DNA from 4 places in the Actinoallomurus sp. NBC_01490 genome. Region 1 is predicted to be linked to each of the others. Evidence: riboswitches for the same ligand, from Rfam matches in the RefSeq annotation. Region 1 holds a riboswitch; each other region holds the start of a gene.
The links. A riboswitch is a leader RNA that binds a small molecule or an ion and turns the genes downstream of it on or off. The one in region 1 is predicted to bind cyclic di-AMP.
Positions count from the first base shown of each region.

Region 2: another riboswitch for cyclic di-AMP. It lies ahead of OG417_RS51360 (CHAP domain-containing protein); the one in region 1 lies ahead of OG417_RS36630 (CHAP domain-containing protein).
Region 3: another riboswitch for cyclic di-AMP. It lies ahead of OG417_RS19555 (C40 family peptidase); the one in region 1 lies ahead of OG417_RS36630 (CHAP domain-containing protein).
Region 4: another riboswitch for cyclic di-AMP. It lies ahead of OG417_RS37925 (CHAP domain-containing protein); the one in region 1 lies ahead of OG417_RS36630 (CHAP domain-containing protein).

Region 1 is NZ_CP109433.1:7,951,086-7,955,954, forward strand. Features, by position in the region: gene OG417_RS36620 (TRAFAC clade GTPase domain-containing protein) at 1-651, shown strand, start outside; gene OG417_RS36625 (NADP-dependent oxidoreductase) at 696-1,625, shown strand; cyclic di-AMP (ydaO/yuaA leader) riboswitch at 2,133-2,281, shown strand; gene OG417_RS36630 (CHAP domain-containing protein) at 2,280-3,242, shown strand; gene OG417_RS36635 (SDR family NAD(P)-dependent oxidoreductase) at 3,583-4,338, shown strand; gene OG417_RS36640 (MerR family transcriptional regulator) at 4,370-4,738, shown strand.
Region 2 is NZ_CP109433.1:11,124,073-11,128,941, reverse strand. Features, by position in the region: gene OG417_RS51370 (ArsR/SmtB family transcription factor) at 123-494, opposite strand; gene OG417_RS51365 (cation diffusion facilitator family transporter) at 594-1,490, shown strand; cyclic di-AMP (ydaO/yuaA leader) riboswitch at 1,703-1,846, shown strand; gene OG417_RS51360 (CHAP domain-containing protein) at 1,846-2,826, shown strand; gene OG417_RS51355 (hypothetical protein) at 2,834-3,979, shown strand; gene OG417_RS51350 (C40 family peptidase) at 4,017-4,869, opposite strand, start outside.
Region 3 is NZ_CP109433.1:4,075,191-4,080,059, reverse strand. Features, by position in the region: gene OG417_RS19565 (M48 family metallopeptidase) at 1-490, opposite strand, end outside; gene OG417_RS19560 (hypothetical protein) at 533-1,876, opposite strand; gene OG417_RS19555 (C40 family peptidase) at 2,019-2,540, opposite strand; cyclic di-AMP (ydaO/yuaA leader) riboswitch at 2,599-2,823, opposite strand; gene OG417_RS19550 (C40 family peptidase) at 3,138-4,118, opposite strand; gene OG417_RS19545 (C40 family peptidase) at 4,153-4,869, opposite strand, start outside.
Region 4 is NZ_CP109433.1:8,218,295-8,223,163, forward strand. Features, by position in the region: gene OG417_RS37905 (nitrite/sulfite reductase) at 1-298, shown strand, start outside; gene OG417_RS37910 (Insertion element protein) at 295-474, shown strand; gene OG417_RS37915 (phosphoadenylyl-sulfate reductase) at 471-1,184, shown strand; gene OG417_RS37920 (sirohydrochlorin chelatase) at 1,166-1,930, shown strand; cyclic di-AMP (ydaO/yuaA leader) riboswitch at 2,485-2,628, shown strand; gene OG417_RS37925 (CHAP domain-containing protein) at 2,640-3,398, shown strand; gene OG417_RS37930 (hypothetical protein) at 3,488-4,102, shown strand; gene OG417_RS37935 (TetR/AcrR family transcriptional regulator) at 4,215-4,838, shown strand; gene OG417_RS37940 (acyl-CoA dehydrogenase family protein) at 4,835-4,869, shown strand, end outside.

The sequences.
Region 1 (4,869 bases):
CTGCACACGGGCGCGACGCGGGTCGAGCGGCTGCGCTACCTCGACCACGGCGAGGCGCTGCTGTTCGTCATCGACCCGTTCGCCCTGCCGGAGCTGCGGGCCGCGCTCACCACGGACGAACGCCGCCTCGTGGAGCAGACGACCGCGACCTCCGACGAGGACCCCTCCGACACCCTGCAGCGGCTGCTGGCCGAGCTGCGGTCGCGCGCCGACCAGGGCCGGCAGCGGCGCATCGCGGTGGTGGTCACCAAGGCCGACGTGCTGCGCCGCACGGCGGTCGGCGCGAGTCTCGGCGGCGACACGCGCGGCTGGCTGGAGGGGCTCGGCCTCGGCAACACGATCCGTACGCTCGAGCGCACCGCCGCGGAGGTCCGCTACTTCGCGTCCGGCCTGGACATCCCGCCCACCGCGCTGGCCGAGCTGTTCGGCTGGGCGGCCGGGCTGCCGCTGGGCGGCCGGGTCGACCCGGGGTTCGACGACCGGCCGGCAGCGGACGAGCTGCGCGAGCCCTGGCCGGTGGCGGGCCGCCCGCCCTCGCTGGTGCCGTACGGGCACCAGGCGGGGCGCAGCGCGCTGTTCGCCGCGCTGACCGTGCTGGGGCCGCTGATCATGATCGTTCTCGGCCTGTCCGTGTACACGCGGTTTCGCTGAGCCGCCGGTGGTGAATTCCCGCGTCGTGGGGTAACGGTGACGGTGTGAAAGCCATCGTGATGAACCAATACGGCGGTCCCGACGTGCTCAAGCTCGCCGAGGACGCGCCGGAGCCGAAGGTCGGGCCCGACTTCGTCCTCGTACGCGTCAAGGCGGCGGGGGTGAACCCGGTGGACTGGAAGATCCGCGAGGGCCGCCTCGACGGACTCTTCCCGACGGACTTCCCGGTCGTCCCGGGCTGGGACCTGGCGGGCGTGGTCGAACGCGTCGGGCCGGCCGTCAGCGAGTTCTCACCGGGCGACGAGGTCATCGGCTACGTGCGCGAGGACCACGTGGGCCGCGGCACGTACGCCGAGCTGGTGTCCGCACCGGTGCGCACGCTCGGCCGCAAGCCGGCGCGGCTGTCGTGGGCCGAGGCGGGCGGCCTGCCGCTCGCGGGCCTGACGGCGTACCAGGCGCTCGTCAAGGCGCTGGGGGTGAACGAGGACGACACGGTGCTCATCCACGCGGCGAGCGGCGGTGTCGGGTCGTTCGCCGTGCAGATCGCGCTGGCGCGGGGCGCCCGGGTCATCGGCACGGCCGGCCCGCGCAACCACGACCATCTGCGGTCGCTCGGCGCCGAGCCGGTGGCGTACGGGCCGGGGCTCGCCGATGAGGTGCGCCGGCTCGCCCCGGGCGGCGTCTCGGCGGCGCTCGACCTGGTGGGCGGCGAGGCCCTCGAGGTGACGCCGAAGCTGCTGACCGGCAAGGGCCGGTGGGCGTCGATCGTGGACCCGTCGGTGACCGAACGCGGCGGGCGATACGTATTCGTCCGCCCGGACCCGACGGATCTGGCGGCGCTGGCGCGGCTCGTCGACGACGGCCGCCTGACGGTCCCGGTGGCGAAGACGTTCCCGCTCGCGGAGGCCGCGGAGGCCCAGCGCCTGAGCGCGGAGGGACACACGCGCGGCAAGATCGTGCTGACCGTGGACTGAGGTGCCGGCGGCGTTTCGCGTCCGGCTCCGGTCCTCTCCTGGCGGGCCGGAGCCGGGCGCTTCCCCGCCGCTCGCCCACAGCCGGGTATGGCGATTGCTGACTTTCTGCTTCCTCTGTTGGAAGTTTTTTCACAACGACGCAACACATCCGATTCGTCGCATCTTGTGGCGTTCTGTCGCGCTTCATCCGGGCGCCTGCGGCCCGCCGGGATGAACTGCCGCATCTCCCGACAAAGCCGGTCGACTCGGTCCAGCGAGCACCACCCTGGCGTGGGTTCGGTCACTACGCTGCGCGCCGGGCCTCATTGGCGCCGCGATTGGCTACTCTTCCATTCCCGCAGATGAGAGCCACAATTCCGCCGTTGCGCGACGATCAACCCCAGGACTTGGTTACAGTGGGTAAGTAGTTCGCTCCATACTTTCCGCTCCGAACGCGTTGCCGTTGTCGCGACACTTCAGATACATTGCGCCGTAATCGGGCTGTGACTTACCTCCACCCGGGAGGTGACAGACCGACCGCCGAATCCGGCTGCACCCCCAGTGCAGCAGGAGCCGGGGACCCACGTAGTCCCTTGGGGTGAATCCGTCTCGCACGGTAGGGCTCCTCCTGGCCCGAACCCGTCAGCTAACCCGGTAGGCGGCGTTAGGGGAGACATGGATCCGATAGGTCACAAACTGCTGCAGGTCGCCAAGGGCCAGCTCGGCTATCACGAGAAGGCCAGCGGGTACACCAAGTACGGCGACTGGTACGGCAAGCACGTCGGCAAGGACCCCGTCTTCAAGGACGCGGCCTGGTGTGACATGTTCCTCGCCTGGGCGGCGGACAAGGCCGGAGTCAAGGACTGGACCGGCGAGTTCGCCTCCACGCCGGACCACGCGAAGTGGTTCAAGAAGCACCACGCGTGGGGTCACCACCCCGAGCCGGGCGCCATCGTCTTCTTCTCGTGGAACGGCGGGAAGAGCATCGGCGACATCGAGCACGTGGGCATCGTCGAGTCGGTCCACGGCCACACGCTGCACACCATCGAGGCCAACCACAACGACCAACTCGGCCGCGCCACCCGCGACGTCAGCCAGGTCGTCGGGTACGGCTACCCGTCGAAGGTGAAGGTCAAGGCGGCCCCGGCCGAGCAGAAGTACGTCCCTAAGCACTCGGCGCCGCCGCCGGCCGCCAAGGAGATCGGTCAGCAGCCGGCCACCCCCATGCACGAGACGCAGACGACGGCCCAGCACGACTCCGCGCCGCCGCTGCCCGACCAGCAGGCCGCCCTCACCGGGCTGCTGGCCGTCGTGGTGTTCGGCACGGTGACGCTGGCGCTGAGCAAGGCGAAGGTCCGCGTGCCGGTGCCGACCCCGAACGTCCGCGTCCGCAAGCGCGGCAAGCACCACCGCACGCCGGTCGAGATGCCCGCCGACATGAGCGTGGCCGACCTGGACGCCGCGGACGCCGGTACGGCGGTCATGCCCGTCCTGTCCGCGGAGGCCGCCGCGCTGGCCGAGGACAAGGAGTTCTGGGGCAAGATCACCGAGCTGGAGGAGGACGTCGAGCTGGCGTTCTGGAACACCCTCCACGCCGCGGTCTCCCAGCCCAGCTCCGAAGAGTCGCTCAACGTCTGAGAGCGGGCTCTGAAGCCCGAGCCGGCCCTCCCCGCCCGTGGGAGGGCCCTCGGTCATCGCCCGGGCCCTCTTCTCCGAGCCCCGGCACTGCCGCTTTCCCCGGTCCCGCACCGAGCCGGACGTCCGATCTCAACGGTCGGCTCGGCACGTGGACCCGTTGCAGGCCGACCCTGCCCCTGGAGCGCGATCTCGCGCTCGGTCGGCCTGCGCCGGCGGCCTCCCCGTCTCCGCCTGTTCTCCCTCGCGCGCTTGACCCTGACGCCGGGGTCAACGTTTAGCGTCGTCGCGACACCGCCCGGCACGGCCGAGCGGACCCAGAGACGACAAGGACGGGCAGGATATGACGAAGACGTCACTCCACGGTCAGAGCGTGATCGTGACCGGTGGCGGCACCGGGATCGGCCGGGCAACGGCGCATCAGTTCGCACGTGAGGGTGCCCAGGTGCTCGTCGTGGGCCGAAACGCGGAGAACCTCGACCGGACCGCCGAAGGACGACCCGGCATCCGTACGTTCGCCGCCGACGTCGCGGCACCCGAGGCGCCCGCCCGGATCGTGACCGCTGCGGTCGAGGCGTTCGGGCGGCTTGACGTCCTGGTGAACAACGCCGCCATCACCCGGCCGGCGCCGCTCGGCACGATCGACCGGGACGTCGCGCGGCAGCAGCTCGACACGAACCTCATCGGCCCGCTGATGCTCACTCAGGCCGCCCTGCCCCGGCTGGAGGACGGAGGCGGCACGATCGTCAACATCACCGCCAACGGCCCAGGGCGCGCCTTCCCGGGCAACTCCGTCTACGGGTCCACGAAAGTGGCCCTGGACTTCCTGACCCACACCTGGGCCGTCGAGCTGTCTCCTCGGAACATCCGGGTCGTCTCGGTCGCTCCTGGGATCACGCAGACACCCGTGCTGACGCACGCCGGGTTCACCCCTGAGGAGATCGCCGCGAGCCGCGACGAGATGCTCGCCCGCGTCCCGCTCGGGCGCCCCGCACGGCCCGAGGAGATCGCCTGGTGGATCGTGAACGTCGCGCGCCCCGAGGCCGGCTACCTGACCGGTTCGGTGATCCGCGTCGACGGCGGGATCAACATCGCATGAGGGGCGTTCACCCGAAAGGTAATCTCCGACCGTGTTGATCGGCGAACTGGCCCGGGAGGCGGGAACCACCGTCCGTGCCCTGCGCTACTACGAACAACAGGGCCTGCTACACCCCCGGCGTACGGCGAACCGGTACCGGGACTACGGTGAGAACTCCATCCTGCGGGTCCGCAACATCCGGCTGCTGCTCTCGCTCGGCTTCACCGCCGAGGACCTCCACGCGTTCCTGCCCTGCCTCGACCAGGACATCGAGGCGAACCGGTGCCCGGGGAGCGCTTCGGTCATCGCGGGCAAGCTCGCCGAGCTCGAGGAGAAGATCACCGCGCTGGCCGAGATACGGGACCGTCTGAGCGTGTTCCTCGACCGCGTCAACGGCGGTTGCGACAGGGACGGGCTCTGACTGTACGCCGCCCGCACGGGCCGCCGGGGCGTTCGCCGAGAGATCGGTGTACATCCCGCCTTTCGCGGCCGGGCTTCGCTTTGCACTAGGCGGAAAGGGCCAGAGCGGCATCACCCACAGTGACCATCCTT
Region 2 (4,869 bases), 3.2 Mb from region 1:
CTTGAAGCTTAGTTCAAGTCAACGGGAGGGCCATGGTCGAGTTGCCCGACATCGCCGGGTCGCCCGCCGCAGCGGGCCGGCCCCGTCGGAGCTGCGCTCGCAGGAGCGGTCGCGGGTGGTGGTCACCCGGTCAGGTTCGCCGCCGGGGGCTGGTCGGTCGCGCCGAGTCGGCGGTGTTCGATGTGGTAGACGGCCTCGTCGAGCAGGGCGGCGACGTGGTCGTCGTAGAGGCGGTAGACGATGCTGCGCCCTTGCCGGTCGCCGGTGACGAGGCCGAGGTGGCGCAGGTGGCGGAGCTGGTGTGAGACCGCAGAGCGTTCCATGCCGACCGCGTCGGCGAGTTCGCCGACCGGGCAGGGCCCTTGGCGGAGCCGGGCCATGATGAGCAGCCGGCTCGGTGTGGCGAGGGCCTGCATCGTCTCGGCGACCGTCTTGGCGGTTTGAAGGTCGATCTGGGCGGCGGGGGTCGTTCGCCCGTCCACGCCGTGTCCCATGACGGCGATGCTACCGCGTGTCAACAGGTGAACAGGTATTCACATATTCTCCTATAATGGCCGGGCACGTCGGAGAGACCCCGGGGGAGCCGCCCTGTCATGAGCATGCTGGAGACCGTACGAGACGACGCCGCCGACCGGCGTGCGGCCAACCGCGCCATGGCGGTGTCGGCGGCCGGGCTCGCGATCACCGCGGTGGTGGAACTGGCCCTGGCCATGGTGACCGGATCGGTCGCCCTGCTCGGTGACGCGCTGCACAACCTGTCCGATGTGTCCACCTCGGCGGTGGTGTTCGCCGGGTTCTGGATCTCACGTCGGCCCCCGACCGCCCGCTATCCGTACGGGTATGAGCGTGCCGAGGACCTGTCCGGGCTGGGTGTGGCGCTGGTGATCTGGCTCAGTGCGCTGTTCGCCGGGTACGAGAGCGTGCGGAAGCTGCTCGACGCGGCGCCCACGAGTCATCCGGCCGTCGGCATGGCCGGTGCGGCCGTCGGCATTGTTGGCAACCAGCTGGTGGCCCGCTACAAGCTGAAGGTCGGGCGGCGTATCCGGTCCGCGACGTTGATCGCCGACGCCAAGCACTCGTGGCTGGACGCCATCTCCTCCGTCGGAGCGCTGATCGGGCTGGCGCTCGTCATCGCCGGATACCGGTGGGGCGACCCGATCGCCGGCTTCGCCGTCACATTGTTCATCTGCCATGTCGGCGTGGAGGTCACCCGAGAGATGGTCCACCGCCTGATGGACGGCGTCGACCCCGATGACCTTGACGCCGCCAAGGCCGCGGCCGCGCGGGTGCCCGGAGTGCGGTCGGCCGAGGTCCGCGGACGCTGGATGGGCCGCACGCTGGCGCTCGAGGTCGAAACCGGTCTCGGCGACGGTCTCAACCTCGCCGACGCGGATCGGATCAACGCCTCCGTCGAGGAGAGCGTACGGGCCGCGGTTCCGGCGGCGGGCCTGGTGCACGCCCACGCTCATTCCACGGCCGAGACGGCCTGACCCGCCGCGATCTCCTAATCTCCGTAGGAGCAGCTGTGGTGTCACCTCGCACACCGCCTGTTCCTTTGCCCCACCGCGTACAGGATCCGGGCCAGATGAGTGTTCCGTGCTGGGAGTTAGCGAATGTCGCATTTGGGGCTGATGTTGTGTTTGATTACGGTCTCTACTACGTTGCGTCGTAGCCGGGCTGTGTCATGTCTTCATCCGAAGGCGGGGCCCGGACGCCTAATCCGGTGGCGCCGCCAGCGTCGTTGGAGCCGGGGACCCATGTCTTTGGGGTGAATCCGCCGTGTGCGGTAGGGCTTCTCCTGGCCCGAACCCGTCAGCTAACCCGGTCGGCGGGTTAGGGAGAGATATGGATCCGGTAGGCCAGAAGCTGCTGCACATCGCCAGGACCGAACTCGGTTACAGCGAAAAGAGCAGCGGCTACACCAAGTACGGGAACTGGTACGGCGAGCACGTCGCCCACGGCGGCGGCTACGACACCGCACCGTGGTGTGACATGTTCCTCGCCTGGGCCGCCGACAAGGCGGGCGTCGAGGACTGGACGGGGGAGTTCGCCTCCACGCCTGATCACGCGAGCTGGTTCCAGAAGCACCACGCGTGGGGCCACAACCCCGAGCCGGGCGCCATCGTGTTCTTCTCCTTCTCGGGCGGCAAGAGCATCGGCGACATCGAACACGTCGGGATCGTGGAGAAGGTCCACGGCGATAAGCTCACCACCATCGAGGCGAACCACAACAACAAGCTCGGACGCGCCGATCGCGATGTCAGCCAGGTCGTCGGCTTCGGCTATCCCGCCAAGGTCAAGGTGAAGGGCAAGCCCGTACCGGGGACGGAGCAGAAGTACCAGCCGAAGCACTCGGCACCGGCGCTGTCGCCGCGGGAGATCGTCGGGGACGTCGGGGCGCAGCAGCAGGTGGCGCAGACTTCTCACGCGGCGCCGGAGCAGCCGTTGGTCGACCAGAGCGGGATGCTGACCGGGCTGCTGGCCGTCGTGGTGTTCGGCACGGCCACGCTGGCGATCGCCAGGTCCAGGGTGAAGGTGCCGGTCCCCGCGTCCGGCGTTCAGCTCCGCAAGCGCGGGAAGCACCACCGCAGGCCGGTGGAGCTCCCCGCCGAGATGACTCCGGCGCACCTCGACGAGGCCGACGTCGGTACGGCGGTGATGCCGGCCTTCACGGCCGAGGCGGCGGCCCAAGCGGAAGATCGCGAGTTCTGGGGGAGGATCTCCGCCCTGGAGGAGGATGAGGAACTGGCGTTCTGGGACTCGATGCACTCGGTGATGGCGAGCGCTCGCCCGTCGGAGCGCGCGTCCGCGATGGCCGGTATGTAGGAGCCGGGTGGGCAGGAAACCGTCCGCCGCGCCGATCCGCGCGGTCCGGCCCCTGGAGGGCGGGTTGCCCCTGCGGACCTTCGAGGAGTACCGGTCCGCGGGGCGGCTCGTCCGCCGGGAGCTGGATGACGCGGAGCGCCTGCGCCGTGAACTTCTCCGTGGGCGTACGGCACCGCGTCGGTTCCCGCCTGACTTCGCGGGGCGGCTGCTGGCGGTCTGGAACGCCTACGTCCTGCAGATGGTCGGGGAGCACTTGCTCGATGCGGTGCGGGTTCGCACTCTCGGCGCCGTACGCCCCGAGGCGTCGGCTCGGATACTGGCGTTCCTGGGTCCGGCGAGCCGCTGGATGTCTCAGGCCGGCCCCGCCGCGGCCGACGCCTCGTACCGGATCGAGGAGCAGGTGCACCTTCCGGCCGAGCCACCGGGGTGGCCGAACCGGACGTACGGTCCTTATCCACTGTCGACCGCGATGGCGGCGGCCCTCCGGGCGGTTCACGCACGGGGCGGCTCCACCCTGGCGGACCATGTCCGGGCGCCGGTCAGGGATGAGGAGGATCTGTTCTGGCTTCACTGGCTACTCGACAACGCCGCCGCGGCGATCGAGTACACGGAGCAGCCGGACCTCGATGAACCGTCATGGTCGGCGATGACCGCCGCCTATCTGCGGTACGCGCTCCGGATGCTGTTCCTCTTCGGCCAGGTCGCCGCGATGCCCGCCCTGCTCGACGCCCGAGACCCCACCACCGTGGTCTCGCTCGTCGCCCGCGGCCCGTCGAGGATCGACATCTGGTCTCTCACCGATCCGGGTCGGCGCACACTGTGGCGCTCACGTCCATCGGCGCGCGCGGCGGTCGAGAAGATGTGGGCCGCGGACCCGTGGCCGGGGGCGACCGTCCGGGTCCAGGCGCAGATCGACGCGGCGCTCCGGACGGGCGCGATCGTCTTCGCCACCGACCGGGCCGGCGAGCGGCTCGGATGCTTCTACCGGTGTCCCTGGCCGGCGGTGTACGAGGTGCGCAGGCCCGTCACGATCGGCGGCACTCACCTGCTGCCGATGGAGCACTTCACCTTCGACGCGCTCGGCGAGGGGCATGGCCGAGGCGGCCGGATCGTCGTGTCGGTGTTCGTACCCGCCGTCGCTGCGGTCGGATGAGACGAGCCGGCTCGCCGGGCCGTCTGTGCGAGATCTGTCAGGGCCGGCTGGCGCCCACGTAGTGCGAGACGTACCAGGGGTTGGACATGCTGTCGAACTTCACGACGCTGCCGGTGTGGGGGGCGTGGATGAACCTGCCACCGCCGACGTACATGCCCTCGTGGCCGAGGTTGTCGAAGTAGACCAGGTCGCCGGGCTGCAGGTCCGATTTGGCGACGTGGCGGGTGGCGGCGTACTGGTCGGGGACGACGCGGGGGAGGCTGACGCCGGCGGCGCGCCAGGACATCATGGTCAGGCCGGAGCAGTCATAGCCCTTCGGGCCGGTGCCGCCGTAGATGTAGGGCTTGCCGAGCTGGGCATAGGCGTATTCGAGGGCCTTACGCGGCGGGCCCGAGGCGGGACCGGTGTAGGTTCCGCCGATCGGACCTCCAGGGCCACCCAGCACTCCGGCTTCGCGTAGGAGCTCCTTCTGCTGGTTGATCGCCTTCTCAACGGTCGTCTTCTGCTTCTTCACGCTCTCGGTGTGCTTCTTGACGACCTGGAGGGCGTACTGCGCCATGGCCTGCTCGCGGCGGAGGCGCTGGGCCGAGTTGACGAACGCCTTGAGCTCCTGGCTTCGGCTGCTGGACAGCTGGGTGAACGCCGACATCTGGCTCAGCGCGGCGTTCGGATCCTGCGCGGCCAGCAGGGACGTGGTGTAGTCCAGAGTCCCGTTCTTGTAGGCCGCCGCCGCGATCTGCGCCACCCGCGTGTGCATGCTCTTGTACGTGCGTTCCTCGGCGGTGACCTGGCCGTTCAGAGCCTTCAGTTCCTTCTTGGCCGCGTCGAGCTGGGTTTTGGCCTTGTTGTACTTGTCGACGAGCTTGTCGACCTGACTGTTGAGCTTCGCC
Region 3 (4,869 bases), 3.9 Mb from region 1:
CGGTGAACCAGCCGCCCCAGGGTTCGGTGGACAGCCCGTACCGGTGCAGGACGGTCTGGGACCACACGTCGAACGGCAGGCCGGCGAGCCGGGTCAGCACCGCCAGCACGACCGCCGCCCCGACCAGCCGCAGCGGCCAGCGCCGCAGGGGCCGGGTGACCGAGCCGAGCAGCCGCGCGCCGAGCGGCGTGAGGCCGAGCAGGAGCACGACCAGGAGGCCGGCCGCGAGCCCGGCGTACGCGGGCGGGTCGAGGGCGTCGTTGAACGCGCCGCTGCGGGCGATCTGCGCGGGCGTGAAGTCGAGGCCTGGATCGGCCGTGGCACGGGCGCCCGGCAGCGGGTGCCACGGAGTCGTCACCAGGATCACCACCGCCAGCAGCGCGCACAGGACCACGGCGGCGACCGCCGCCCCGCGCCGATCCGGCACTGGGCCGGGCTCCTGCCTCGCCTCGACCGCGACCGCCGGCCCGGCCGTACGACGTGCCCTCACCGCGTGCTCCTCATCTGGCTGCTGCGTGGCGTGCCCCATGGGTCACGCCAGTTCCCGGCGGACGTACGCGCGCCACAGTGCGTCGAACCGGTCGGTGCCGATGCCCAGGACGCTGCGGAGCGCGCGGTCCTGGAGCCGCGGGTCGCCCGCGTCCTGCGGCTCCGCCTCGGCCGTGCGGTAAAGCCGTACGAGCCGGTCCTCACCGTAGCGTTCGGCGACCATGCGGCAGGCGAGCCACGCCTCCTCGTACGCCGCCGAGAGCCGGTCGCCCGAGCCGGCGAACTCCTTCGTGCCCGGCAGGGCGGCCGGCACGCCGCTGGTGGCGATGAGGTCGGCCAGCTCGCGCCCGGCCGCCTTGGTCGAGACCCCGGCCTTCTTGTAGCCGACGTAGTCGGCGAGTCCCTCGATCAGCCACATCGGGGTCTTGCCGTCGCGCGCTCCGCCCATCGCGACGTGCACGAGCTCGTGGGTCAGGACGACGTGCCGGCCCAGGGCGGTCAGCCGGCCGAACGCGGTGGGGGTGATGACGACGCGGTCCTCCCCCGTGCCGCGACCGCCCTCGTCACCGGTGACCGTGGCCAGCGCGGCGATGTCGCCGAGGTTGCGCACGTCCCCCACGAGCTCTTCGGCCTCCTGCTCGGTGGCCGGGACGAGCGCCACGACGCGCCGGGACCACCGGTCGCCGACGACGCCGGAGACGGTACCGATCCCCTGGTCGAGGCGGGCGGCGATGTCGCGCAGTCCGGCGGTACGGGCGGCGGAGTCCGGACCGGCGACGGCTCCGTCCTCGGCGAGCACGATGCTGCGCCGCCCGTGGACCACGGTGAGGCCGCCGCCGTTCCAGATCTGCGGGTCGTCGCGCAGGCCGTGCGCCGCGCCGTCGCCGGAGATCGTCCAGCCGGTGCCCGGGCGGCGGTCGAAGGTGAGGTATTCGGTGGAGACGAGGTCACGGCGGTCGAACCCGCGCAGCCGGTAGGTGAGCCGGAGTCGGGCCGTCCAGCCGTCGTCGGCCGCCACGGCGGGGCGCGTGTCAGCCAGGGTCTCCTTCCAGAGGGCGAGCGGCACCTTGGCCAGGTTGTCGAACAGCGTCCGCTGCCCGGCGCGGAACGCCTGGCCCGAGGGGTCGACGGTGGCGAGGAAGGCGGCGCGGTCGCGGTCGAGGACGGCACGCGAGCGGCGCTGGAGCAGGGAGTTCACCGTGGCGGCGCTGGGCGCGCTCGGCGCCCCGGCGACCGGCCGGGAGGAGGCGGCGGCCCGGCTCTCACCGTCGTGGAACGCGATGTAGCCGACCCCCGCGAGGAGGTTGGCCACGATCGCCAGCCCGGCGAGCCCGGCGAACATGGCCGGCGCGGTCGCACGCGAGTCCAGGTTCCCCTTGGCCGGCATGCGCGCGATCCTAGCCGCCGCGACCGGGTGCCCCCGCCGACGGCACCCGCCATCACCCGTCCACCGCGTCCCGGGCCCGGAACGTACGCGACCGCCGGGGCGTCCTCGCGGACGGGCCCCGGCGGTCGCCTGGACGGGTGCCTCAGTACGGGCGGGCGGCGCCGTTGAAGTGCGCCCGGTAGTAGCTGTTGATCAGCACCTGCTTGACGTGCGTACCGGAGTGGGGGGCGTGGATCATGTAGACCTTCTTGCCCTTGACCGTCGAGACGATGCCCGTGTGGCCGTCGCCGTAGAAGTACACCAGGTCGCCGGTGGCGAGGTCGGAGAACTTCACGTGGCGCTTGACGTGCCGGTGCTGGGCGTCCGCGGTGCGCGGGAGCTTCACTCCGGCCTTGCGGTAGACGTACTGCACCAGACCGGAGCAGTCGAAGCTGCTCGGGCCGTCCCCGCCGTAGCGGTACGGCTTGCCGATCTGCTTACGGGCGACGGCGACCGCCTTCAGCCCGACCTTGTGTCGCTTGCTCCAAGACGTCTGCTTCGTCGTCGTGCCCGCGGCCGCCGTGGGGATGGCGACCGGGGTGACGGTGGCGACGGTGTCCGATGAGGCGGATGCCGTCGAGGCCGTCAGGACCGTGGGCGCGAGGACCGCGCCCACGGCCAGCATGCCGCCGGCGAGGCGGACGCGCGTCGGCGAAGCGGTCGAGGGGGTGCGAGACAGGATGCTCTCCTTCCGTGTGCGCCTACCGGGTTAGCTGACGGGTTCGGGCTGGGAAGAGGTCGCCCTACGGTCCGCCCGCCGCACCACGGTCCGCGGTCACGGTCTGTCCGCCGCACCGCTGTCTGCCCGTGATGACGCAGGCGCACCGATTCACCCCGGGGGATCCGCGCCCTTCGCGCGTATGTGGGTCCCCGGCTCCGCGTGCCCGCGGACTCGGCGCTCGCGGCCGCCTGACACGCCCTCTCACGGGGCGGTTCTTCGGTGACCGGCCGCTTATCTCTGCATTTCGGAAAGCCGAGAGGATGATCCCGCCCGGTGGAATGTGTTCCACAACACATTCGGAGGAAGGGCGAATTCCCTCACGTCGGCTGCATGCGACACATGGGGCGTATCGCATAACTCGGCGCACGCTAACAAGGCACCTATGAATACGCAAATTCGCCGTCAGAGCGTACGAGAGAAATTACCTAAGGTGAATTCACCCCGACCGAAAAAGGCCCTCCGGACACTGACGCGCCGGAGGGCCTGTGATGTTCGGTTCGGTCAGAGCAGGCGACCGCCGCCGTAGTAGACCTGGCTGTAGTACGCGTCACTGAGGCTGGAGATCTTCACCACGTCGCCGGTGTGCGGCGCCTGGATGAACTTGCCGTTGCCGACGTACATCCCCATGTGGTCGTTGTGGCTGAAGAAGACGAGGTCACCCGGCTGGAGGTCGGCCTTCGCAACACGCCGGCTCGCGCTGTACTGGTTCGGCACGTAGTGGCTGAGGTTGATGCCGACCTGCTTGTAGGCCATCATCGTCAGGCCCGAGCAGTCGAAGACGTTCGGGCCGGCACCACCGAAGACGTACGGCTTGCCGAGCTGCGCGCAGGCGTACTTCAGCACCGTCTCGGCGCGGCCGGTCGCCAGGATCGAGCAGTTGGCCTTGGACGAGCCCGGGTCGATGTTGGCGCCCAGCCTGTCGATCAGGCGAAGCTGCTTCCTGATCGCCGCGTTGGCCGCCGCGCGCTGCTTGTCGACCTGGTCCTTCTGCTGCTTGAGCTGCTCGGCCGCCTGCTCCGCCAGCGCCTTCTGCCGCTCCAGCCGCTGCGCGGACGCCAGGAACTGGTTCAGCTCCGCCGCGCGGTTGCTGGAGACCTTGGTGAAGGCCGACATCTGGTCGAGCACGGCCTCGGGGTCGTTGGCCGACAGGAACTGGGGGATGTCACCCGCCGCGCCGCCCTCCTTGTACTCCGCCGCAGCGAGCTGGGCGACCCGGGTGTGCAGCTGGTTGAACGTCGCCTGCTCGACCGTGACGGAGGACTTGAGCGCCTTGAGGTGGCTCTGCGCGGCCTTCCAGTCCTCCTTGGCCTTGTTGTACTGGTTGGCCAGCTGGTCGACCTGGTCGTTGAGCTTGGCGAGCTGCTGCTTGGCGGCGCTCAGCGAGGGGGTCGGCTTGGCCTCCGCGGGGGCGGCGGGCAGGACGAGCCCGGCGACGATGGCCGCTCCGGCGGTACCGACGATCCAACGACTGGTTTTGGACATGGTTGAACGCTTCATCTCCACTGTTGTCAGCTCCCTACGGACGGCCCGCGCCGTAGTAGTTCGAGCTGTAGTAGCCGCTCAGGCTCTCGATTTGGACGACCGTGCCCGTGTGCGGTGCGTGGATGAACTGGTTGTTGCCGACGTACAGGCCGACGTGGCCCAGGTTGTCGAAGAAGACCAGGTCGCCGGGCTGGAGGTCCGAGCGGGCCACGCGGCGGGTGGCGTTGTACTGGTCCGGCACGACGCGGGGCAGGCTGACGCCGGCGTGACGCCAGGCCATCATCACCAGCCCGGAGCAGTCGAAGCTGTTCGGTCCGGCGCCGCCGTACTTGTACGGATCGCCCTTGTGGGCGTAGGCGTACTCCAGGGCGAGGCGGGCGGGGCCGGACGCCGGCCCGTTGTAGGTGCCGCCATGGCTGCCGCCGGAAGCGCCGCCGCCGAGCCTGTTGACCAGGGACTGCTGCTGCGCGGCCTGCTTCTTCAGCTTGTCGAGCTGCGCCTTTTCGGACTTGAGCTTCGCGTTGAGGTCGGCGGCGGCCTGCTGCGCCTGCGCCTTCTGGCGCTGCAGCAGCTGCGCGGCGTTGAGGAACTGGGTGACCTCGGTGGAGCGGTTGTGCGCTACCTGGGTGAACACCGAGATCTGGTCGAGCACGTCTTCGGGGTTGTTCGCCGACACGAGGGTCGGCAGGTCGCCGGAGTCGCCGCTCTTGTACGCGGCGGCGGCGAGTTGGGCGACCCGCTCACGAAGGTG
Region 4 (4,869 bases), 270 kb from region 1:
GCTGAGCATCAACCTCAACGGCTGCCCGAACTCCTGCGCGCGCGTCCAGGTCGCCGACATCGGGCTGAAGGGCCAGCTGGTCACCGACGCCGACGGCAACCAGGTGGAGGGCTACCAGATCCACCTCGGCGGGACGGTCGGCGGTGCCTTCGGCAAGAAGATCCGCGGGCTCAAGACCACCGCGGACGAGCTGCCCGACTACGTCGAGCGGGTCCTGCGGCGCTACCAGGACCAGCGGAACGACGGTGAGTCCTTCGCCGACTGGGTGCAGCGGGCGGAACAGGAGGATCTTCGATGACCGAACGAGCGGTCCCCTTCTACTGCCCCTACTGCGGCGACGAGGACCTCGAGCCGTACGAGAGCGACGGCGGCTGGCACTGCCGCGCCTGCACCCGTGCGTTCAAGCTGCGGTTCATCGGCACCGGCGCGCTCAGCGCCGCCGTCCCCGCCGACCCGAGGGGGCGGGCGAGATGACCCTCACCTTCGAACGCCCGACCGCCGCGCTCGACCTGACCGACATCGTCGAGTCGGCCGCCGACGCCCTCGAAGAGGCCCCGGCCGAGGAGATCGTCCGCTGGGCGATCGCGACGTTCGGCGACCGGATCTGCGTGACGTCCTCGATGAAGGACGCCGTGCTGGTGGATATCGCCGCCAAGATCCGGCCGGGCATCGACGTGCTCTTCGTCGACACGGGCTACCACTTCGCCGAGACGATCGGCACCCGTGACGCCGTCGAGGCGGTCTACCCGGTCAACGTGGTGAACGTCACATCCTCGCGTACGGTCGCCGAGCAGGAACGCGACCTGGGTCCCCGGCTCTACGGCCGGAATCCGGACCTGTGCTGCCACCTGCGCAAGGTCGAGCCGCTGAACCGCGCCCTGGAGCCGTACCTCGCGTGGATCACCGGGATCCGCCGCGAGGAGACCGCGCACCGCCGCGGGGCCAGGGTCGTGGAGTGGAACGCCTCGCGCGGGAAGGTCAAGGTCAACCCGCTCGCCCGGTGGACGCACGAGCAGCTCGGCGCGTACATCGAGGAGAACGGCATCCTCGTCAACCCGCTGCAGTACGACGGCTACCCCTCCATCGGCTGCGAGCCGTGCACCCAGCGGGTCGCGCCCGGCGACGATCCGCGCAGCGGCCGGTGGGCCGGCACCGGTAAGTCCGAATGCGGCATCAACCTCTGATCACCTGCGCGCCCCCGCCGCCTCTGGTGGCGGTGGCGCACGGCAGCCGGGACCCGCGTGCGGCGGCGACGGTCGAGGACCTGCTCGACCTCGTACGCCGCCGGTCCGGGCTGCGGGTGATGACGTCCTACCTCGACCACGCGCCGCCGACGCCCGGCCAGGCGCTGGGGGCGCTCGCCGGCGACGGCGCCGGCGAGGCCGCCGTCCTCCCCCTCCTGCTGACCGCCGCGTACCACAGCAAGACCGACATCCCCGGCGCGCTGACCGAGGTGCGCCGGGACCACCCGCGGATGCGCCTGTGGTACGGCGCGACGCTCGGGCCGCACCCGCTGATGATCTCCGCCCTGGAGCGGAGGCTGGCCGAGGCCGGTGTGACGCCCGATCCGGACACGGCCCTCGTGCTGGCCGCCGCGGGGTCGAGCGACCCGTCGGCCAACGCGACGATCGGCCGGATGGCCCGCGGCTGGCGCGGATGGCGGCGTGTCGTCCCCGCCTACGCCTCCGCCGCGCGCCCCACGCCGGCCGAGGCCGTACGCGGGCTGCTGGACGCCGGGGCTCCGCGGGTCGCGGTCGCCTCCTACTTCCTCGCCCCCGGCTACTTCGCCGACAAGGTCCGCGACGAGTCGCTCGCGGCCGGGGCGACGGCGGTCTCGGCGGCGCTCGGCGCCGCGCCCGAGCTCGTAGAGATCATCAAGCAGCGCTACACCGAGATCATCACGCTCGGTGATCAAGCAGCTGTCGGCTGAAAACCCTTATTTCACCGGGGTTTCGGGCTTGACAGACCAGCCCATGTGATCTTCTCGCAGGTCAGAGCCGGGGGATGTCCATATTTACCCTTTACGGCCCGAAATATGTTTGCTATGTTCGGTTGACCGACGACGCCCCCCATGCGCCGTCCGTAACATCTCCGCCGGCCAGGGCCTGCCCACCAGCACCACCGCGTGCGGCACGCGACGACGCGTGAGAGGGGCCCCCCTTCCGGGCCGCGACGGTTCATAACCAAGAGCGCCGCTCCGCGCATCCCTTGCGATCCCCCCTCATGGATCCACCTCCGATGCCGGTTCGGCAACGCGCCGCATCCGCCGCGAAGCGACGGAGCCGGACCCCGTGTCTCTGACAGGGCGTGTGGCACGCCTCCAGTGTGCCCGCAGGGCGACTTCCCGCCCGAGCCCGTGGGGTGATCGGCAGGCGCCGGGAAGTCAGGAGTGCACCGGACGAATGGACGACAAGATCCCCTAGACCTGAGAGAAGTGGCCGTACACACGGCCCGCCATCCCCCTGTTCTTCGAGCCGTCCCCTCAGACGGCTCCCGCTGAATCCGCACTTCGCGGAACCGGGGACCCACCGCACCACTGGGGTGAATCGGCGCATCCCCTTTGCGCCGTAGGGCAGCTTCCACGCCCGAACCCGTCAGCTAACCCGGTAAGCGGCATGGAAGCAAAGGAGTGCTCGAACGTGTCAGGTCGACACAAGAAGTCATGCCGTCTGCTGCGTAACACCAGACTCGGCGGTTCCCTCGCCGCCGTCACCGCCGTCGGCGCGACCGCGATCAGCCTGATCGCGGCGGCCCCGGCCGGATCCTCCCAGAAGGTCGACGCGGTCTCGGCCGGAGCAGTGGCGACCGTGCCCCACGACGCCGCGTCCCCCAAGAAGCCGGACACGCTGGCCCTGGCCGACAAGAAGGCCGGCAACGTCAACACCGAGAAGCGCCAGGTGCTGCCCAGCGCGAGCGACGCGCTGAAACTCGCCGAGTCCCAGGTGGGCGTCACCGAGGACTCCTCCGGTGGCGGCACCAAGTTCCAGCAGTGGTTCGTCTCCTCTCCGTGGGCCGAGCGCGGCGTCCAGCGCGACGGCGGCAAGGTCTCCGACTACGCCAACGCGAACTGGTGCGACATGTTCGTGTCCTGGATCGGCGCCAAGCTGGGCGTGAAGGGAATGGGCGCGGACGCCTTCACCCGTACCCACGCCCAGTGGTTCAAGGACCAGGGCCGCTGGGGTGAGGACGCGACGCCCGGCGCCGTGGTCTTCTTCTCCTGGAGCGGGAGCAAGTCGATCGACGACATCGACCACGTCGGCATGGTCATCAAGGACAACCACGACGGCACCATCCAGACCATCGAGGGCAACACCGACAACGCCGTAAAGATCCGCACGCGCGACAAGTCGTCGGTCGTCGGCTACGGCTACCCCGAGTACGGCTCCAGCGACGCCTGAGCCCTCTCCCCGCCCCGGCCGCGCGCCGGCCGGGGCGGCCCGCCCTGCACGTCGTCTCCGACTCCCCTGTGCTGAGAGGCCATCCCCCCATGTTCGAATTCGCCAAGCATTCCCTGGATCGATTCTCCACCAAGACGATCGCCTCGGTGGCGACCGGCGTCGTCGTGGCCGGCGCCGGCCTGTCCGTCGCGCTCACCCACTCCGCCGACTCGTCCCCGGCCGCCCGTACGAGCAGCGTGCAGGTGACGCAGGAGGACTCGGGCCTGCTGGGTCCCGGCTCGGAGGGCCACGCGGTCAAGCTGCCCCGGCAGGCCCCCACTGAGAAGGCCGACAAGAAGGCCGCCATGCCGGGCGGCGTCTCCACCGGCACGTCGTTCTGGGACGCGGAGACCGCGTCGGGCAAGCCGATGTCGTTCCACACGATCGCCAGCCCGTACTGGCCGCTCGGCACCAAGGTGAAGATCACCGTCGGCAAGAAGAGCGCCGTCGGCGTGGTCGAGGACTTCGGCCCGGCCGAATGGGCGGTCGCCCAGCACAACCCGCCGGCCATCATCGACCTGTCCGAGGAGATGATGCAGTACTTCACCGGCACCCGGTCCAACTCGATCCCGATCAAGTTCCAGGTGCTGCAGCTGGGCGACGGCCCCGTCTACCGCCACTCGGGCACCGGTTACGACATGGCGACCGGAGTCTCCGAGAAGTAGCCCTTTCCCGCCCCCATCCCCCCTGGGGGCGTTCGGGGCCCCTCCTGCCCGAGGGGCCCCGAACCTATTTCCACGGTTGCGTCGAAGAAGTGAACTGCGGTTCAATTCTTGTGTGCCGTACCGCCGCACGCCCCGCGTCGAGGCGCGCCTGAGCGCCTCGCGGGAGCGCATCCTGTCCGCCGCGCTCGCGATCGTCGCCGAGCACGGCTACGCGGGATGCTCGGTGGCCGCCGTGGCGCGCCGGGCGGGTGTCGCCACCGGCAGCGTCTACCGCCACTTCCCGGCAAAGGCCGACCTGGTCGCGGAGGTGTTCCGCACGGCGTCCCGGCGCGAGGTGGACGCCGTCGCGCGAGCGGCGACCCTGGAGGGCACCGCCGCCGAGGCGGTCGCCGCGGTGATCGAGACCTTCGCGGGCCGCGCGCTGCGGGCCCCGCGGATGGCCTACGCGCTGCTCGCCGAGCCGGCCGACCCGGCCGTCGACGCCGAGCGGCTGGTGTTCCGGCGCGCGTACGCGGACGCGATCGCGACGCTCATCACCCGGGGCATCGCCGCGGGCGAGCTGCCCGACCAGGACGTCCAGATCAGCGCCGCGGCGCTCGTCGGGGCGATCGGCGAGGCCCTCGTCGCCCCGCTGGCGGCGGGCGCCGCCGCCGGCACCGCGCGGGTGCCCGAGGTCACCGGCGACACGGCTCACCTCATCACCTTCGCCCAGCGCAGCATCGGAGCGGTCCCATGACGACGCATGACGTGTTCAACCAGGTCCCCCC